2 regions of the Agrobacterium sp. 6Ca8 genome follow, and region 1 is predicted to be linked to the other one. Evidence: predicted binding sites of a transcription regulator. Region 1 holds the regulator's gene; the other holds the start of a gene.

Region 1 (9,948 bases):
ATCGCTTGATCCGCGTGTCCGTTCGCGCCTTCAGGGTGGCATGGCCATCGAGATCGAAGGTCCCGATTACGACATGCGCTACGAAATGCTCAACCGTCGCATGGGCTCGGCGCGTCAGGACGATCCGTCTTTCGAGATTTCGGACGAAATCCTGACCCACGTGGCCAAAAGCGTGACGGCGAGCGGACGCGAGCTTGAAGGCGCCTTCAACCAGCTGATGTTCCGGCGCTCTTTCGAGCCGAACCTCTCGGTTGACCGTGTCGATGAGCTGCTGTCGCACCTCGTCGGCAGTGGGGAGGCCAAGCGCGTCCGTATCGAGGATATTCAGCGCATTGTCGCCAGACATTATAATGTGTCGCGGCAGGAGCTGGTTTCCAACCGTCGCACCCGCGTCATCGTCAAGCCGCGCCAGATCGCCATGTATCTGGCCAAGATGCTGACACCGCGCTCATTTCCCGAGATCGGTCGCCGTTTCGGCGGTCGCGACCACACCACGGTTCTTCACGCGGTGCGCAAGATCGAGGATCTGATTTCCGGCGACACCAAGCTCGGCCACGAGGTTGAGCTGCTGAAGCGCCTTATCAACGAAAACAACGCATGAAAAAAGCGGCCTTCGGGCCGCTTTTTTATTGGTTTCTCGGTTGTTGATTGGCTCAGGACCAGGCAGGCTGCCGGTCAGCAGGCGAGATCGGCGACCACGGCATCCAGAATAAGCATGCCGGAAGGGGTGCAGCGCAGGCGGGAATTGCCGATCCGTTCCACGAAGCCGTGTTGCAGGAGGAATTCCTCTTTCTCCGGGTCGAGTTCGCGGCCGGAGAGATCGCTCCAGCGAGCAAGATCAATGCCTTCGCGCAGGCGAAGGCCCATCAGCAGCAATTCGTCTGCCTGTTCGTCGACGCCGAGAAGCTCCTGATCGACCATGCCGTGGCCTTCACGCTCTACGGTCTCGAGCCAGGTTTCGGGATGGCGCTCGGTGACGGTGGCGAGCTTGGAGGCGCCATTGGTCAGGCGTCCATGCGCACCGGGTCCAATACCGGCATAATCGCCATAACGCCAATAGGTCAGGTTATGGCGGCTTTCCGCACCGGGGCGGGCGTGATTGGAAACCTCGTACGCCGGCATGCCGTAACGCTCGGTGATTTCCTGCGTCGCTTCATAAAGCACCGCCGAATGCTCGCCATCCGGTACGATCAGCTTGCCAGCCTTGTGCAGCCCGTAGAACGGCGTGCCTTCCTCGATAGTGAGCTGATAGAGCGACAGATGGTCGACGGCGTAGGAGACGGCTTCCTTCAGCTCAGCGTCCCATTCGGCCACCGTCTGGTTCGGGCGGGCGTAAATCAGATCGAAGGACATGCGCGGAAAAATTTCCCGCGCCAGACGGATGGCTTTAAGCGCATCGGCAACATCATGCAGCCGGCCAAGGAACTTCAGGTCCCGGTCGTTCAGCGCCTGGACGCCGAGCGAGACGCGGTTGACGCCGGCTGCCCGGTAACCGCGAAACCGCTCCGCCTCGACGCTTGAAGGATTGGCCTCCATGGTGATCTCGATACCATCAGGCACATGCCAGAAGCGCGAAACGCCATCAAGAAGCGCGCCTACGGTCTGCGGGTCCATCAGCGAAGGTGTACCGCCGCCCATGAAAATGCTGGTAACGACACGCGGACCGCTGAGCGCCCGCATCTTTGCCATTTCGCTGAGGAACGCCGCAGTGAACCGTTCCTGATCCACCGGGCGGTGGCGGACATGGCTGTTGAAATCGCAATAGGGGCATTTGGCCGCACAGAAGGGCCAGTGCAGATAGATCCCGAAACCGGGATCGCCCGTATCCGGCAGAAGCGACGCGCCGGGGGCAGAAAGTTGGTGCTCCCCGGTCATCGGGTTCATGCCTCCAGACAGGTTTCGACGAATTTTTTGAACGCGCGGGCACGGTGGGAGAGCGCAAACGCATCGCCGTGCTTCCAGCCGTGTTTTTCGTCTGCGGTCATTTCACCGAATGTGGTGTCGTAACCTTCTGGTTTGAAGATCGGGTCATAGCCGAAACCGCTCGTTCCGCGCGGGGGCCACGCCACCGTGCCTTCCACCTCGCCGCGAAAATATTCGACATGCCCGTCCGGCCAGGCAAGGCACAGCACGCTGACGAAGCGGCCCGTGCGGTCTTCCGGCTTCGTTGCACCGCGTTCGGCAAGCGCATCCTCGACCTTCTGCATGGCCATGGCGAAGTCGCGCGTACCGTCAGCCGTTTCCGCCCAATTGGCGGTATAAACGCCCGGCGCGCCATCCAGCGCATCGATGACCAGACCGGAATCGTCAGACAGAGCCGGCAGGCCGGACGCCTTCGCAGACGCAAGCGCCTTGATGGCAGCATTTTCCTCAAAGGTGGTGCCTGTCTCGTCCGGCTCCACGAAGTTCAGCTCCGCAGCCGATTTGGCTGAAAAGCCGAAAGGCCCGATCAGGTCGGCGATTTCGGCGATCTTGCCCTTGTTGTGGCTGGCGACAACGATCGTTCTGGTATCGAGCTTGCGCATGACGTTTTCCTGTCGGCTCAGGCAATTGCCTGCTTCTGAAGGGCGACCAGTTCGCTGCATCCGGCCTTTGCAAGACCAAGCAGCGTCAGGAATTCCTCTTCGGAGAAGGGGGCACCTTCCGCGGTTCCCTGCACTTCGACGATGCCGCCGGAGCCGGTGATGACGAAATTCGCATCGGTCTCGGCGGAGGAATCCTCGAGATAATCGAGATCGATGACCGGCTGTTTTGCAAAGATGCCGCAGGAGATCGCGGCGATATGGTCCTTCAGGACCTTCTCGACCTTGATCATGTTGCGAGTTTCCATCCACTTCAGGCAATCATGCAGGGCGATCCATGCGCCGGTGATGGAAGCCGTGCGCGTGCCGCCATCGGCCTGAATGACGTCGCAGTCAATGCTGATCTGGCGCTCGCCGAGCGCCTGCAGGTCGACCACTGCGCGCAGCGAGCGGCCGATAAGGCGCTGGATTTCCTGCGTGCGTCCGCCCTGCTTGCCGGCCGAGGCCTCGCGCTTCATCCGCTCATGGGTGGAACGCGGCAGCATGCCGTATTCGGCGGTGACCCAGCCCTTGCCGCTGTTGCGCAGCCACGGCGGCGTCTTTTCCTCAAGGCTTGCGGTGACGAGCACATGCGTATCACCGAATTTGACCAGACAGGAACCTTCGGCATGTTTCGAGAAATTGCGCTCGAAGGAAACCTTGCGCATCTGATCGGTTTTTCTGCCTGAAGGCCGCATATGATCCACTCTCCATGTTGGTTCCTGCCTTCTAAGGCGCGCCCCGGGGTTTTGCAAAGCCAATTTCCATTTTGCCGCAGCGGTGCAACGCATTATATTGGTACGGACAGAGTTTTGACGATAAAGAACGGATGATATGGGCTTTTCCGCACCGCTTTCAAAAGATCAGGCATCGTTGCTGGATGAACGGTCGCGGGAGATTTTCCGGCGCATCGTCGAAGGCTATCTCGACACCGGCGAACCCTTGGGGTCGCGCAGCCTGTCGCGGCTGTTGCCGATGTCGCTTTCACCGGCCTCCGTTCGCAACGTCATGAGCGACCTCGAGGAACTGGGTCTCATCTATTCGCCGCATATCAGCGCCGGTCGCCTGCCCACCCAGACGGGGCTGCGCTTCTTCGTGGACGCATTCATGCAGGTGGGCGATCTGCCCGCCGATGAGAGAGCCAGTATCGACCGCCAGATCGGTCCAGTCGCCGGCCACGAGCAATCGCTGGAAGGGTTGCTGACAGAGGCAAGCCGCATGCTTTCAGGCATGTCGCGCGGTGCCGGCCTGGTGCTGACGGCCAAGAGCGACGTCATTCTCAAGCACGTTGAATTCATCCGGCTGGAGCCCACCAAGGCGCTTGCCGTGCTGGTAGGGGACCACAATCAGGTCGAAAACCGTATCATCGAATTGCCGGTCGGCATTTCGTCATCGCAATTGACAGAGGCGGCAAATTTCATCAATGCCCATCTTTCCGGGCAGACGCTGCAGGAACTGCGGGGCCAGTTTCAGACGCAGCGTGCCGAATTGCAGTCGGAACTCGGCACGCTCGCGCAGGACCTCATCGAACGTGGTCTCGCCATATGGGCGGGCGACAATGAAGAGGGCAAGCTCGGTCGCCTCATCGTCCGCGGACGCTCCAACCTGCTGGAAGGTCTGGCCGGTGAGGAAGATATCGATCGTGTGCGCCTGCTGTTCGACGATCTGGAGCGCAAGGAAAATCTCATCGAGATCCTCAACCTTGCAGAAAGTGGCTCAGGCGTCAGGATTTTCATCGGCTCGGAAAACAAGCTCTTCTCGCTGTCAGGCTCGTCACTGATCGTGGCACCTTATCGGGACGAGGAAAATCGCGTTGTGGGTGCCGTCGGCGTCATCGGTCCCACGAGGCTCAATTACGCCCGTATCGTGCCTATGGTGGACTACACCGCACAAATTATGGCCCGCCTTTCCCGAAAGCAGAGATAGGACAAGCCCGCAAGGTTAGAGAATGCGGCAAGCTTTTCGCCGCAAGCCTTGATTTTTGCCCTTCAAACCTCGATATCGGGCGCAACCAACAATATTCAAATCTGGAGAACGTCATGACCGACGATACGAAAAAGCCCGGACCTGACGCGGACGTCGCCGAAGAGTTTGTCGAACCCGCATTTACAGGGGAAGAGACGGCGGAAGCTGCCGAGCCCGATCCGATCGAACTGCTCAGGGCCGAAAATGCCGATCTGCGCGACAAGTTCCTGCGTCTTGCAGCAGAAATGGACAATCTTCGTCGCCGCACCGAGCGCGAAGTCAAGGATGCGAAGGCCTATTCTCTCGCCGCTTTCGCGCGCGACATGCTTGCCGTTTCCGACAATCTTCGCCGCGCTCTTGAAGCCATTCCGGACGAACTCAAGACCAATGGCGAAGCCGGTCTCAACGGCCTGATCGAAGGTGTCGAGATGACGGAGCGCTCGATGCTCTCGACGCTGGAGCGACATGGCGTCAAAAAGATCGATGCGGAAGGCCAGAAATTCGATCCGAATTTCCACCAGGCGATGTTCGAAATTCCGAACACGGCAGTTCCGAACAACACGGTACTGCAGGTGGTTCAGGCCGGTTTCACCATCGGTGACCGGGTGCTGCGCCCCGCCATGGTTGGCGTCTCAAAGGGTGGCCCGAAGGTGGAGACCGCCGCAGCGCCCGAGCCGGGCACCGCCTCCGTCAACGAGAAGGATGCGTGAGGCATTCCCTCATCTAAAGCGCGTTCGGATGTAAAACCGGGGCGCGCTTTTGTTTGAAATGCTCCAATAAAAAACGCGCCTCAAGGGCGCGTTTTTTTGTCCATGGAAAGGACCGTCGGCAGCCTTTGATCAGGCAGCGGTCGCCTGCTCCTGATTGAGGAAGGCGTAAATTGCCGTGTCGGAATCGGTGGCACGCAGCTTGGCCACCAGCTCGGGGTCGCGCAAAGCTCGGGCAATTCTCGACAGCGCCTTCAGATGATCCGCGCCGGCGCCTTCGGGTGCAAGCAGCAGGAAAACCAGATCGACCGGCTGGTCATCCAGCGCCTCGAAATCAACAGGTGTTTCAAGACGTGCGAAGACGCCGGTGATCTGATGGATGCTGCTCAGCTTGCCATGCGGAATGGCAATGCCGTGCCCCACACCGGTGGAGCCGAGTTTCTCACGCTGGAGGATGACGTCGAAAACTTCCCGTTCCGAGACTCCGGTAATTCTGGCTGCCTTCGCGGCCAGCTCCTGAAGCAATTGCTTTTTGGAATTCACCTTGAGGGCGGGAATAATCGCATCTTGTTGCAGCAAATCTGCCAACGCCATTCTCTTTTTCCTTCATGCCATCGAGACGATGCAGGAGGCAGATACGCTTTCGCGCTCTGCCTCCCATGTCTTGTCAGACTGTTCAGCTCTTGATCGTTTCCGCGTCGATCCAGCCAATATTGCCGTCATGTCGTCGGTAGACGATGTTGAGATATTCCTTGCCGGGGCTGCGGAACAGCAGAACCGGTTCGTCCGTCATGTCGAGCGCCATCACGGCGCTGGCGACGGACATCGTCTTTATCTGTTTCGAACTTTCCGCAACGATCGTGGGTGCGTAGTCTTCCGGAACCTCGTGGTCCTCATCGGGGACAGCATCCATTACCGTATAGGCGATTTCCGACATCGCGCCGTTCGCCGCGGAACCATTGTGGTGATGGTCCTTCAGCTTCCGTTTGTAGCGACGCAGGCGCTTCTCGATACGCTCGGCGGCGGCATCGAAACTCGCTTGCGGATCATTTGCCTGACCCGCCGCATGCAATACAACGCCCGTATCGAGATGCAGTTTGCAATCGGCTGCAAAACGCGATCCGGACTTCTCTACGGTCACTTGGCCTGAATACCCCCCATCGAAGTATTTGGTAACTGCCAGACCTATATTGTCCTCAATCCGCTGCCGGAAAGATTCGCCGATCTCCATATGTTTACCAGATACACGCACACTCATGGAAAATTTCCTTTTTGTAGTGATTTGCGAGTACCAGCTTACGTCAAGCCGCGCGCGCATCCAAGCGTTTCGAAGGCCTTTAAAAGCCCCCATTCGAATTTTACGCCCATGGACGGTGGAGATGAATCCGTTACAAATGACCTTGCTTACGTGTGCGGCGGGCTTCTAGCCCTTGCCGTAGCAAGAGTCAATGGTGCGGCTGGAAAGCCCTGAAAACGTGACCAGCGCCACCGCTCAGAACGCCGACAGTCTGGCCAGGGCCTTCTTCTCGCGCCGTCTCTGAACGGAGGATGGGATGTTCATCGCCTCGCGATATTTGGCCACGGTGCGGCGGGCAAGATCGATACCACTCTTTTTCAGATTATCGACGATATCGTCATCGGAAAGCACTGCGTCAGCGGCCTCCTGCGCGATCATCGCCTTGATGCGATGACGCACGGCTTCTGCCGAATGGCTGTCACCGCCTTCCACCGAGCTGATGGAAACACTGAAGAAATATTTCAGCTCAAACAGGCCGCGCGGCGTCAGCATGTATTTTTTCGACGTCACCCGGCTGACGGTGGATTCGTGCATCTTGATGGCGTCGGCCACCGTCTTGAGGTTCAGCGGGCGAAGGTGGTCCACGCCATTGACGAGAAAGGCGTCCTGCTGGCGCACGATTTCGGTCGCCACCTTCATGATCGTTCTGGCGCGCTGGTCGAGGCTGCGGGTCAGCCAATGGGCCGTCTGCATGCATTCGGAAAGGAAATCCTGATCCTCTCCCTCCCGCGACTTGTGCCTTGAAACCTCTGCGAAATAGGTCTGGTTGATGAGCACGCGCGGCAGGGTCTCGGGGTTGATTTCCACAAGCCAGCCGCCGGCAGAGGAGGGGCGAATGATGATATCAGGAACGATTGTCTCGGAAACGGTCGAATCGTAACCAGCGCCCGGACGCGGATTGAGCGTGCGGATTTCCGCCAGCATGTCGAGAAGGTCTTCCTCGTCCACGCCGCAGAGTTTTTTTAGAGAAGCGAAATCCCGTTTCGCCAGAAGCTCCAGATTGTCGATAAAAGCCCGCATTGCCGGATCAAGCCTGTCCTTCTGGGCAAGCTGGATCGCCAGACATTCGCTCAGCGAGCGGGAAAACACGCCGGGAGGATCAAAGCCCTGAAGCGTCTCCAGAATTCGCTCCACTGCCGAAGGCGCCGCCCCCAGCCGTTCAGCGACGTCTTCGACAGCATCTACGGCGATATATCCGGTCTCGTCGAGCTGGCCGATCAGCGCATCAGCGATCATCCTGTCTTCCACAGAGGATATGGCGAGAGGCAATTGCTGATTGAGGTGGTCGCTGAGGGTCTGTTTCGCGGCAACGAAGTCGTCGAGATCGTAACTCTCGCCTGACTCCTGCCCGGGCATGGATTTCCACTGCCCCGCAAGTTCGGGTGCGTCGGGCTTTCTGGGTTCGGTATCGTCGGGAAAGACATTTTCGAAGCTGGTGTCGAGCTGTTCGCCGAGATTCGCCGCGCGATCGCCGTACCAGTCGTCGCTGTCGGCCGTTACCGGCGCGGACTTGTCGGACCCTTCGCTGTCGGCATCGCCGAAATTCTCCGCATCAGCAGGGGTATCGTTGCTCAAATCGCCGTCGTTTGCCGCAATTTCAAGCAAAGGATTGCGCTCCACCTCCTGCGCGATGAACTGCGTCAGTTCGAAATGCGTCATCTGAAGCAGCTGGATGGACTGCATCAGTTGCGGTGTCATCACGAGAGACTGGTTTTGACGCAGCAAAAGGCTGGCAGATAATGCCATGGCGGACGCGAAACTCCCCTTACAGCTTCTTCGTCGCCACAAATTTCATAAATTTTGCGCAGGCAACGAAACTTGGCCCAAAAATTGCTTTTTTATTATGTTTGGTCAAGCGTCACTGCGGGGCGCGATGAAGAATCTTTCGCGCCCGGGAGCTTAAAGGCTAAAATTATTGCCGAGATAGAGCCGGCGCACATCCGGATTGTTGACGATATCGTCCGCACGGCCATGGGTCAGAACCTCACCGGCATGGATGATATAAGCGCGGTCAATGAGGCCGAGCGTTTCGCGGACATTGTGGTCGGTGATGAGAACGCCGATCCCGCGCGCGGTCAAATGTCTGACAAGGTTCTGAATGTCGCTGACGGAGATCGGATCGACGCCGGCAAAAGGTTCGTCCAGAAGCATGAAGGTCGGATCGGTCGCCAGAGCACGGGCGATTTCCAGACGGCGACGTTCGCCGCCCGACAGGGCGACAGCGGGCGATTTGCGCAGCTGCGCAATGTGGAACTCTTCCAGCAACTCATCGAGCTTGCGGCTGCGCTTGGCGCTGTCAGGTTCGTGCACTTCCAGCACGGCGCGGATGTTTTCCTCGACTGTCAGTCCACGGAAAATGGAGGCTTCCTGCGGCAGGTAGCCGACACCGAGGCGGGCACGCCTGTACATCGGCATGGTGGTGACGTCGTTGCCGTTGATGGCGATCTTGCCGCTATCGACGGGTACGAGGCCCGTGATCATGTAGAAACAGGTGGTTTTGCCCGCGCCGTTCGGGCCAAGCAGCCCCACGGCTTCACCACGGCGCACGACCAGCGAGACGCCGTTGACGACGCGCCGTGTATTATAGGTCTTCGTCAGACCATGCGCGATCAGGGTGCCGTCATAGCGAGCCTTGTCGGCCTGCGACGCAGCGTCCACAGGTCGGTCGCGCCCACCGCCAAATATTTTTGAGATCGAGGCTATCTTCACGAGGTGAGACTACTGTTTCTTCTGCTGCGATTTCGGATCGAGCATGATCCGGACAGGGCCGCCGCAGCTTTCAAGCTTTGCCTGCCCCGAATTCATCAGAACAGTGAGCTTGCAGCCGGTGAACACATTCGCGCCCTCGGACAGCACAACCTGCTTGCCGGTCAGAATGAAGGTCTGCGCCGCCATGTCGAATTCGCCGTGATCGGCCGTGGCCTTCTGCGTCTCGGACGTCAGGTAGACGTTATTGTCGACGAAGATTTTTTCGATGTTGGCGTCACCGCTGGTGAGCGAGGAACCTTCACCCTTGTAATTGACCGTCATCTTGCCGGCCTGAAGGGTGGTGGTGCCCTGCACAACTTTCACGTTACCGGTGAAATAGGCCTTGCGCTCTTGGTCCCGAATTTCGAGCTGATCGCTTTCGATAGCGATCGGCTGGTCGCCGGAGAGCTTGACGCCTGTCATGTTGCTGGTGGTGTTCTGAGCGAAAGCCACGGTTGCAAGACAGGAAAAAGCAAAAGCTGCGGCTGTAACGCCTGCGGATTTGCCAAGGGAAACGGGACGGGAAATTTGCATCATCTGGACCGGGCTCTCACTTGCCTTCATTCTTGATATTGGATGCAGCGATACGTGCGCGTACCTGCCCCGAAAATGTAATAGTCTTGCCATTATCCGCGATATCAATCGATTGCGCAACAATGGCGCCGTCGTT
Region 2 (9,948 bases), 380 kb from region 1:
TTCCTGCACCGGAGCCGCCTTGGCTTCTACCGGTTTCTTTTCACGCTCTGCGGCGGGCTTGCCGGGGCCTTTCGGCTTCTTGTCGCGGCTAAAAGTCTTGCCACCGTCACGCTTCGGCTTGTCTTTAAAAGTCATTTGCTGTTTGCCTGTTGTTTGGGCTGTCCTATCAGGTCCAAGCACAAGGGTTAAGAGGAAATTGAAACGCAATGGCCGAAAGGACGCATTTCATGGAACTGGCGCTGGCGGAAGCCCGTGCCGCCGGTGAGCGGCAGGAGGTTCCGATCGGCGCAGTCCTGGTTCTGGACGGTCGCGTCATCGCCCGTTCCGGCAATCGCACCCGTGAATTGAACGATGTGACGGCGCATGCCGAAATCGCCGTGATCCGCATGGCCTGCGAGGCGCTGGAACAGGAACGCCTGCCCGGTGCCGATCTCTATGTAACGCTGGAACCCTGCACCATGTGCGCGGCGGCGATCTCGTTTGCCCGCATCCGTCGTCTCTATTACGGTGCGGAAGACCCGAAGGGCGGCGCGGTGCATAGTGGCGTGCGCTTCTTCAGCCAGCCGACATGCCACCACGCGCCTGATGTGTATTCGGGGCTGGCGGAAAGCGAAAGTGCTGAAATTCTGCGGAAATTCTTTCGCGAGAAACGTCTCGACGAATAAGCAGCCGGCGGGAGATGCAATCTTTCCCGCAGGCCATAAGCCCTTCATTTTATCAGAAGGGGTTCCACCAGGGTTTGCCGGTGTTTGCCATCGCCGCTTCTTTCTTGCGGCGCTTTTCCTTCTTCTGCTCCGGCTCACCGAGGTCAGTCAGCTGATCCTGCGGAACGCTACGATATTCCTGCGGCGGATCAGTCAGGAACTTGCGCTGGGCGTTGACGACAGAGCCACCCTGGGCATCTGCCTTGGCCTTGCGGAAGGCTTCCCATTTCTGGCTTTCGGTCATCTGGCCGGCCGTGCCGTTGCCGGCAAGCAGCGGTGAGCGATAATGCGGATTGTTCTTATTGGCATCCGCCTCGTCGCGCAGGCGTTCACGGGTCTCTTCCGGCGATTCGACCCATTGCGGGTTGTTTTCGCGGCTGGCCATGTTCTGCTGCGGCGTCGTCAATTGCTCGGCGCGGGACTGGGCGGGGACAACGAGACCGGGACGCGGGCTGTACTTCAGGTTGCGTTTTTCCTGATCGTTGCCGGTGATCGAAGTCGCGTTGCCGAGGTCGTCTACAAGCTGTTCTGCCGCAGTCTTGCCCGTACCATAGGTCGGGCTCGTGCAGGCGCTGAGCAGCACGCCTATCGCCGTGATACCTGCAACCGTGCGGAACATGCTCAAACCCTGCGCGTTATCCTGCCCAAAAGCCTTCATCGTCTTCATAAAAACCCTTCCAGCCGTCCGTCCCATTGCGCCAGACATCGTCTTTCGGCAGGCGGTAGCCCGCATTGCCGTGCAAATCCGGCCATTTTCAGGCAGGTGTACCGGATGAAGAGCTAAAGCGCAATTCATCCGGCCATTTTCCTCGCGCATCGGCCCGAAACTCGAAATCGATTTTTCGACAGGAACGATGCGCAGCAGCTTTGAATCATCCCAGCGCGGCAAGCTCGCGCAGTGCCGCCGCATCACGGGCCGAAACCTCCGGATAGTCCGGATCGGAACCGACATCGGTGGTGATGCGCCAGGAGCGTGCGCATTTTACGCCTTCCGCCAGCTTCTGCTCGACCACGACCTTTGCGACCTCCGGCAAGCGGAAGCCATCGGCAGGGCCTTCATCGCCGACCACCGAAATGGCCGAGGTGATGCAGATTTCGGCAAAATCCTGCCCGGAGAGAGCCGCCAGAAGATCGGCGTCGGCAATGTGCACGACGGGCGCTGCCTCAAGCGAGGATCCGATACGCTTTTCACGGCGTTCCACTTCGAGCGCACCGGTGACGACCGTGCGGACCTTGCGGATTTTCTCCCACTTCGCTTCCAGCGCGTCGTTGTTCCACTCCGCCGGAATTTCTGGGAACTGGGCGAGATGCACCGATTCCGCATCCGGATAGCGCGAAAGCCATGCTTCTTCAGTGGTGAAGGGCAGCATGGGCGCAAGCCATGTGACGAGGCAATCGAACAGCTTGGCGATGACCGACAGCGATGCACGGCGCTTCAGCGACGACGGCGCGTCACAATAAAGCGTGTCCTTGCGGATGTCGAAGTAGAAAGCCGACAGCTCCACATTTGCGAAATCGATCAGGGCGCGGGCGATCTTCTTGAAGTCGAAGGCGTCGTACCCGTCGCGCACGACCTTATCCAGCTCGGACAGGCGGTGCAGTACCAGCTTTTCCAGTTCCGGCAGATCGGCATAGGCGATCTCCTCGCCCTTGTCGTGGGCAAGCGTGCCGAGCATCCAACGCACGGTGTTGCGCAGCTTGCGATACGCGTCGATATTGGTCTGGATGATGGCCTTGCCCAGACGCTGGTCTTCCCAGTAATCGGTCGTCATGACCCACAGGCGCAGGATATCCGCGCCGGACTCTTTCATCACGTCCTGTGGTGCAACAACGTTGCCGAGAGACTTGGACTGCTTGCGGCCCTGCTCGTCCATGGTGAAGCCATGGGTGACGACGGCGTTATAGGGCGCGCGGCCACGCGTCGCGCAGCTTTCCAGCAGCGACGAATGGAACCAGCCGCGATGCTGGTCCGAGCCTTCGAGATAGACATCCGCCGGCCACTTCATGTCCGGGCGGTCTTCCAGCGTGAAGGTATGGGTGCAGCCGCTATCGAACCACACATCGAGGATGTCCATGACCTGCTGCCATTTGGCGTGGTCATGGTCATTGCCGAGGAAACGTTCCTTGGCGCCTTCGGCGAACCAGGCATCCGCACCTTCAGCCTCGAAGGCCTCGAGGATGCGGGCGTTGACAGCCTCGTCGACCAGAACCTCACCCTGCTCGTCGGCGAAGACCGCGATCGGCACGCCCCAGCTGCGCTGGCGCGACAGAACCCAGTCGGGCCGACCTTCGATCATGGCGCGCAGGCGGTTCTGGCCGGATGCCGGAACGAAACGGGTCTGGTCGATGGCATCAAGCGAACGCGAGCGCAGCGTCGTGCCGTCGCCCAGTTCCTTGTCCATATAGACAAACCACTGCGGCGTGTTGCGGAAGATCACCGGCTTCTTGGAGCGCCAGCTATGCGGATAGCTGTGCTTCAGACGGCCGCGCGCGAACAGGTTGTTGGCCGCGATCAGCGCCTTGATGACGCGCTCGTTGGCATCGCCCTTCTTGCCGTTATCATCCATGACGCGGGCCGCACCGCCTTCGGCAGACGGGCCGAAACCGGGTGCGTCCTCGGTGTAGAAACCGTCATCGCCAACGGGGAACGGGATGGCCGGCGAAACGCCGCGCGCTTCCAGCTCACGCTGATGCGCGGTCCAGACGTCAAAGTCCTCGCGGCCATGGCTCGGGGCGGTGTGCACGAAGCCCGTGCCTGCATCGTCGGTAACATGGTCGCCATCGAGAAGCGGAACCGGGAAATCGTAGCCAAGCGACGCCAAAGGATGGGCGCAGGTGATAGCGGCCAGTTCTTCAGCTTTCACATCGCGCACGAACTTGAAGGTCACCTTCGCCTTGGCAGCAGCCTCATCGGCAAGCTTTCTGGCGAAGATCAGCTTTTCACCCGGCTGCGGACCGAAATCGTTCTGCGCGCTTTCGACTTCGAACAGGCCATATTCGACCCGCGAGGAGAAGGCGATGGCGCGGTTGCCGGGGATGGTCCACGGCGTGGTTGTCCAGATGACGACAGAGACGCCGGAAAGAGCTGGCGCAGCGTCCTTCACCGGGAACTTTACCCAGATCATGTCGCTTTCAACGTCGTGATACTCGACCTCGGCTTCCGCCAGCGCCGTGCGCTCGACGACCGACCACATGATCGGCTTGGAACCGCGATAGAGCTGGCCGCTCTTGGCGATCTTCAGCAGTTCGCCGGCGATGCGGGCTTCCGCGTGGAAGTTCATGGTTGTGTAGGGGTTTTCGAAGTCACCCTCGATGCCGAGGCGCTTGAACTCTTCCGACTGAACCTTGATCCAGCCAGCAGCGAACTCGCGGCACTCCTTGCGGAATTCGTTGACCGGAACCTCGTCCTTGTTCTTGCCCTTGGCGCGGTAGGCTTCCTCGATCTTCCATTCGATCGGCAGGCCGTGGCAATCCCAGCCGGGCACGTAATTGGCGTCGAAACCGCGCATCTGGAACGAGCGGGTGATGACGTCTTTCAGGATCTTGTTCAGCGCATGGCCGATGTGGATGTTGCCGTTGGCATAGGGCGGGCCATCATGCAGCACGAATTTCTCGCGACCGGCGGCGGAGGCGCGGAGCTTTTTATACAGGCCCATTTCCTGCCAGCGCTTCACCGTTTCCGGTTCTTTCTGCGGCAGGCCGGCACGCATCGGGAAATCCGTCTGCGGCAAATAGAGGGTCGAGGAATAGTCGAATTTTTCTGCGGTGTCGCTCATAATTGTACCGTTGTTGCGCGCCGTGTCGGTCGCGCCGTCTCAATTTCAAAGAGGGCAAATACGGAAAGCGCCATGTCAAATGCCATGACGAGCGCCAAAATCCCGGACCTTCCGGCTCTTCAGAGCGGGCGGAAGGCCGGGCCAATAATTCGGCCTATCTGAACTTTAAACAGCAACCGGTATTGGGACATGGCCGGTTGTTTATGCGGTTTTCCGGCAAAAAGGAAGTGAAAAGCGACGACAATCCGGGACGGGATTATCTGCCCGCTCAAAATGCTATCTTCGCATCCAATTCACTGAGCGGCCGCACGCCTGACAGCATCGCCCGCGCCTCTTCCTCATCCCGCCTGATCTGCGCGACCAGCGGGTCCAAGCCGTCAAATTTCAGCTCGTCACGCAGGTGCCCGAAGAAGGATACCGAACAGACCTCACCATAGAGATCACCGGAAAAATCGAAGACGTAGGTTTCCAGAAGGGCCGCACCGTTATCGGTGACCGTCGGGCGGTAACCGAAGCTTGCAACGCTATCGTAAATCGCCCCGTCGGGGCGGCGGAACCGCACGGCATAGATGCCGGCTTTCAGCTCCGTTTCGGGTGAAAGCGCCATGTTGGCCGTTGGGTAACCCAGCGTTCGCCCCAGCTTCTGGCCGCCGATGACTTCACTTTCCACCGTGAAACGATACCCGAGTTGTCCGGCGGCACCTGCCACATCTCCTTCGCACAGAAGCGAGCGGATACGGCTCGAGGAGACGACATCCGCGCCCTCGTCGCGAAAGGCATCCACGAGCGTCACGTCGAAGCCGTTGCGCTTGCCGGCCGCCATCAGAAATGCCGGGCCACCTTCGCGGCCCTTGCCGAAATGGAAATCAAAGCCGGTGACGACGGCGCTGGCGCCCAGCCAGTCGACCAGAATGGAATTGACGAACTCTTCCGCCGAGCGCTGCGAAAACTCGCGGTCGAAGGGGTATTCGATGACCGAGCGGAAACCGATGGCCTCGAGAATACGTGCCTTCAACGGCGCAGGCGTCAGGCGGAAGACCGGCGTTTCGGGGCGGAAGACGGAACGGGGATGCGGTTCGAAGGTCAGCACCAGTGCCGGTACGCCACGCGCCTCGGCCAGTTCCAGCGCACGGTCCAGAACGGCACGGTGGCCGCGATGCACACCATCGAAATTGCCGATCGCGATGACGCCGCCGCGCAAGCCTTCAGGCAGCGGCTCCTTTTTTTCATTGCGATGAAAGACGGTCATTGCAGTCGATCCATTGTTTACGCCGGCTTACGCCAGACGTTTCCTAGGCAAGGCGGGGCATCCACCAGCCGGGAGCCGCGCCCTGCCCCTTCAGATAGGCGTTCAGAAGCGCCTCGTCCGTCTGGCCATTCAGCGTATATTCGGCGGCGTGAATGCCGCCGCTGATATAAAGAAGGTTGAGGCCGCTCGCAATTGCGCCCTTCACATCCGTCGGCATGCCATCGCCGATGGCGAGCACGCGATCCTTCGGGAAATCGCCGCGCACTTCTTTCGCCGCCGCAAGGCAGGCTTCATAGATCGGCGCGTGCGGTTTGCCGGCAATACGGACTTCGCCGCCAAGCTGTTCGTAATATGCGGCCATGGCGCCGGCGCAGGGAATGATGCGCTCGCCGCGCTCTACCACCAGATCGGGGTTGGCACAGATCATCGGCGCCTTGCGGGCGATGAAGCCTTTCAGCATTTCCGTATAATCTTCCGGCGTTTCCGTCTCGTCATCGAAGAAACCGGTGCAGACGACGGATTCCGCTTCCGCCTCGCCGACCCGTTCGACATCGAGACCTTCCAGCAGCGGCATGTCCCGCTCGGGGCCGAGCAGAAAGACTTTTCTCGGGCCTTCCGCGATCAGGCCGCGGGTGACGTCGCCCGATGTGATGATGCGGTCATAGGCCTCATCCGGCACGCCGAGAACGCGAAGCTGGGCGATGACACCGGGGGCCGGACGCGGCGAATTGGTGATGAGCACCACGGTCTTGCCGGCCTTGCGCGCGTCGTGCAGCGCAACCGCCGCATCCGGGAAAGCGCTAACGCCATTATGCAGCACGCCCCAGACATCCGAAAGAACAACGTCGAACCCATCAGTGATTTCGCCGAGGGTGAGAATGCGATGGGCCATGATATGCTTTCCGGGTGCGAAAAAAGGGTGTGCGTCACATGGCAAAGCACGACGCCGATGGCAAGGAAAAAAGCGGCGCCAGGCCTGCCTCCGGACCACCGGCCACCATCCGAACATAAAACCCCTCTACGCCGAAAACGAAGGTTGCCTGAAAAAGAGCGATTTGTCCTCGTCCGTCATAGCGTGGAAATTTTCTGTCATGGAACGCTGGTAACCATAGGCCGTGAAATTTTTCCGGCAGTGCGTTCTTGACTCCGGGGGGACGCCTCCTTATCTCGGCTTTGCTGGCACTCCAACAAGAGGAGTGCTAACACCCATCACGTGAACCTGCAAAAGGTTCCTGAAGTCATTTGATCGAGGGATTAGGCAATGACAAGCACCAATTTCCGCCCGCTTCATGATCGCGTCGTCGTTCGTCGCGTTGAGTCCGAAGCAAAGACCAAGGGCGGCATCATCATTCCCGATACCGCCAAGGAAAAGCCGCAGGAAGGCGAAATCGTCGCCGTCGGTTCCGGCGCTCGCGATGAGGCCGGCAAGGTCGTCGCTCTCGACGTCAAGGTTGGCGATCGCGTCCTGTTCGGCAAGTGGTCGGGCACCGAAGTCAAGCTCGACGGCGAAGACCTTCTGATCATGAAGGAAGCCGACATCATGGGTATCATCGGCTGATTTCGCCGCACCCATTGTTTCCTTAAATTTCAAGCCGGACCCCGTCCGGCCATTCGAAACCAGGAGTTTTGAAAATGGCAGCCAAAGAAGTCAAATTCGGCCGCACAGCGCGCGAAAAGATGCTCAAGGGCGTCGACATTCTCGCTGATGCAGTGAAGGTCACCCTCGGCCCGAAGGGTCGTAACGTCGTTATCGACAAGTCCTTCGGCGCACCGCGCATCACCAAGGACGGCGTTTCGGTCGCCAAGGAAATCGAACTCGAAGACAAGTTCGAGAACATGGGCGCACAGCTCGTTCGCGAAGTTGCCTCCAAGACCAACGACATCGCCGGTGACGGCACCACCACCGCAACGGTTCTGGCCCAGGCCATCGTTCGCGAAGGTGCAAAGGCAGTTGCTGCCGGCATGAACCCGATGGACCTCAAGCGCGGTATCGATCTGGCCGTTGCTGAAGTCGTCAAGGACCTTCAGGCCAAGGCCAAGAAGATCAACACTTCGGAAGAAGTTGCACAGGTCGGCACGATCTCTGCAAACGGCGAGCGTCAGATCGGTCTCGACATTGCTGAAGCAATGCAGCGCGTCGGCAACGAAGGCGTCATCACCGTTGAAGAAGCCAAGACCGCTGAAACCGAACTCGAAGTCGTCGAAGGCATGCAGTTCGACCGCGGCTACCTGTCGCCTTACTTCGTGACCAACCCGGAAAAGATGGTTGCGGACCTCGAAGACGCATACATCCTTCTGCACGAAAAGAAGCTTTCGAACCTCCAGGCCATGCTGCCTGTTCTCGAAGCTGTCGTTCAGACCGGCAAGCCGCTCGTCATCATCGCTGAAGACGTAGAAGGCGAAGCCCTTGCAACGCTCGTCGTCAACAAGCTGCGTGGCGGCCTCAAGATCGCTGCCGTCAAGGCTCCTGGCTTCGGCGACCGCCGCAAGGCCATGCTGGAAGACATCGCCATCCTGACCGGTGGTACCGTCATTTCCGAAGATCTCGGCATCAAGCTCGAAAGCGTTACCCTCGACATGCTCGGCAAGTCGAAGAAGGTTTCGATCTCCAAGGAAAACACCACGATCGTTGACGGTGCTGGCCAGAAGTCCGACATCGAAGGCCGTGTTGCCCAGATCAAGGCGCAGATCGAAGAAACCACTTCCGACTACGACCGCGAAAAGCTGCAGGAACGTCTTGCCAAGCTCGCTGGCGGCGTTGCCGTGATCCGCGTTGGCGGTTCGACGGAAGTTGAAGTGAAGGAAAAGAAGGACCGCATCGACGACGCTCTCAACGCGACGCGCGCTGCTGTTCAGGAAGGCATCGTACCGGGCGGCGGCGTTGCCCTGCTGCGTTCTTCCACGAAGATCACCGTCAAGGGTGAGAACGACGACCAGGAAGCCGGCATCAACATCGTCCGCAAGGCTCTGCAGTCTCTGGTTCGCCAGATTGCAGAAAACGCAGGTGACGAAGCTTCCATCGTTGTTGGCAAGATCCTCGACCGGAACGAAGACAACTACGGCTACAACGCCCAGACCGGCGAATATGGCGACCTGATCCAGCTCGGCATCGTCGACCCGGTCAAGGTTGTTCGCACGGCTCTGCAGAACGCAGCTTCGGTTGCTTCGCTGCTGATCACCACCGAAGCCATGATCGCCGAACTTCCTAAGAAGGAATCGGCAATGCCCCAGATGCCTGGCGGCGGCATGGGCGGCATGGACTTCTAATCAGTCCTGTCACTGGAATACGAAAGGGCGGTCTTCGGATCGCCCTTTTTTCGTTGCCGCCCATGCCTTTTGGTGATCTGGCGTCGCAAGCGCGCCAGACGGGCGGCATGGACTTCCAATCAGTCCTGTCACTGGAATACGAAAGGGCGGTCTTCGGATCGCCCTTTTTTCGTTGCCGCCCATGCCTTTTGGTGATCTGGCGTCGCAAGCGCGCCAGACGGGCGGCATGGACTTCCAATCAGTCCTGTCACTGGAATACGAAAGGGCGGTCTTCGGATCGCCCTTTTTCGTTGCCGCCCATGCCCCTTGGGACAGCTGGCGCGATATCTTCACTTGCCGGGATCGGGCTTAAAAAATATTGTCTCTTTTTGAAACAGCGATAACTTTAGTCGGCTTGTTTTTGGCAGCGCGTGCAATAATCGGGTGCCGATAGAGGCGAATCACAATTGCCGATGGGGCGGATTTTCGCCCTCTCCAGTTTATAAGCACGACATTTAGTTGTCTTTTTTTCATATATTTCGCGATTACGATGAAGGAATACATATTATTTTTGATTTTCTCTCTGACAGGTTGTTGTGGGTAGAAGAAAATAAACTATAAGTCAGCGCCCGTGAGGGTGCCGCGGCGGGATGCAAGCATTGAAGGGGTTCGATGCTTGGCAGGCACGCTCGAATGCGGATGGCGATGAAAAATCAACTTGGCAGCGACGCTTGAGATTGCAGCGCTGGTACGATGTTCATGCGGGGGCGCGATTTGTTCGAAATATCAAGACGCAACGATGCTCTGCCTGCGGCCGCGACAACCATGCCGGATACTCAGACCCTCTCGCATTTCTTTATTTCGGAGGAATGGAGCGGCGATCTTTCGAGCGGCGTCATCAAGCTTGGCGAACATGCATCTTTCATGCATGGGCTGCCGCAGGGTGAGTGCGGCCTGCTCAGCCTGATCCGCT

What was found. Region 1 encodes HrcA, which represses chaperone genes, less so after heat shock. Its sites were predicted from a motif close to GTTAGCACTCNCNNNNNGNGAGTGCTAAC; they were not measured.
Region 2: a site for HrcA is predicted at 6,905-6,933, ahead of groES (co-chaperone GroES). Genes of this name have one in related genera too.

The regions. Positions count from the first base shown of each region.
Region 1 covers NZ_AP026433.1:964-10,911, forward strand. Annotated here, with positions in the region: gene dnaA (chromosomal replication initiator protein DnaA) at 1-601, shown strand, start outside; gene hemW (radical SAM family heme chaperone HemW) at 676-1,875, opposite strand; gene rdgB (RdgB/HAM1 family non-canonical purine NTP pyrophosphatase) at 1,881-2,525, opposite strand; gene rph (ribonuclease PH) at 2,543-3,259, opposite strand; gene hrcA (heat-inducible transcriptional repressor HrcA) at 3,396-4,487, shown strand; gene grpE (nucleotide exchange factor GrpE) at 4,601-5,236, shown strand; gene ptsN (PTS IIA-like nitrogen regulatory protein PtsN) at 5,366-5,827, opposite strand; gene hpf (ribosome hibernation-promoting factor, HPF/YfiA family) at 5,910-6,491, opposite strand; gene rpoN (RNA polymerase factor sigma-54) at 6,726-8,276, opposite strand; gene lptB (LPS export ABC transporter ATP-binding protein) at 8,430-9,239, opposite strand; gene ACZ5A6_RS00055 (LptA/OstA family protein) at 9,249-9,815, opposite strand; gene lptC (LPS export ABC transporter periplasmic protein LptC) at 9,829-9,948, opposite strand, start outside.
Region 2 covers NZ_AP026433.1:385,102-395,049, reverse strand. Annotated here, with positions in the region: gene ACZ5A6_RS01955 (pseudouridine synthase) at 1-135, opposite strand, end outside; gene ACZ5A6_RS01950 (nucleoside deaminase) at 207-665, shown strand; gene ACZ5A6_RS01945 (hypothetical protein) at 718-1,371, opposite strand; gene ileS (isoleucine--tRNA ligase) at 1,577-4,480, opposite strand; gene ACZ5A6_RS01935 (bifunctional riboflavin kinase/FAD synthetase) at 4,749-5,729, opposite strand; gene ACZ5A6_RS01930 (TIGR01459 family HAD-type hydrolase) at 5,773-6,621, opposite strand; gene groES (co-chaperone GroES) at 6,991-7,287, shown strand; gene groL (chaperonin GroEL) at 7,362-8,996, shown strand; gene ACZ5A6_RS01915 (hypothetical protein) at 9,735-9,948, shown strand, end outside.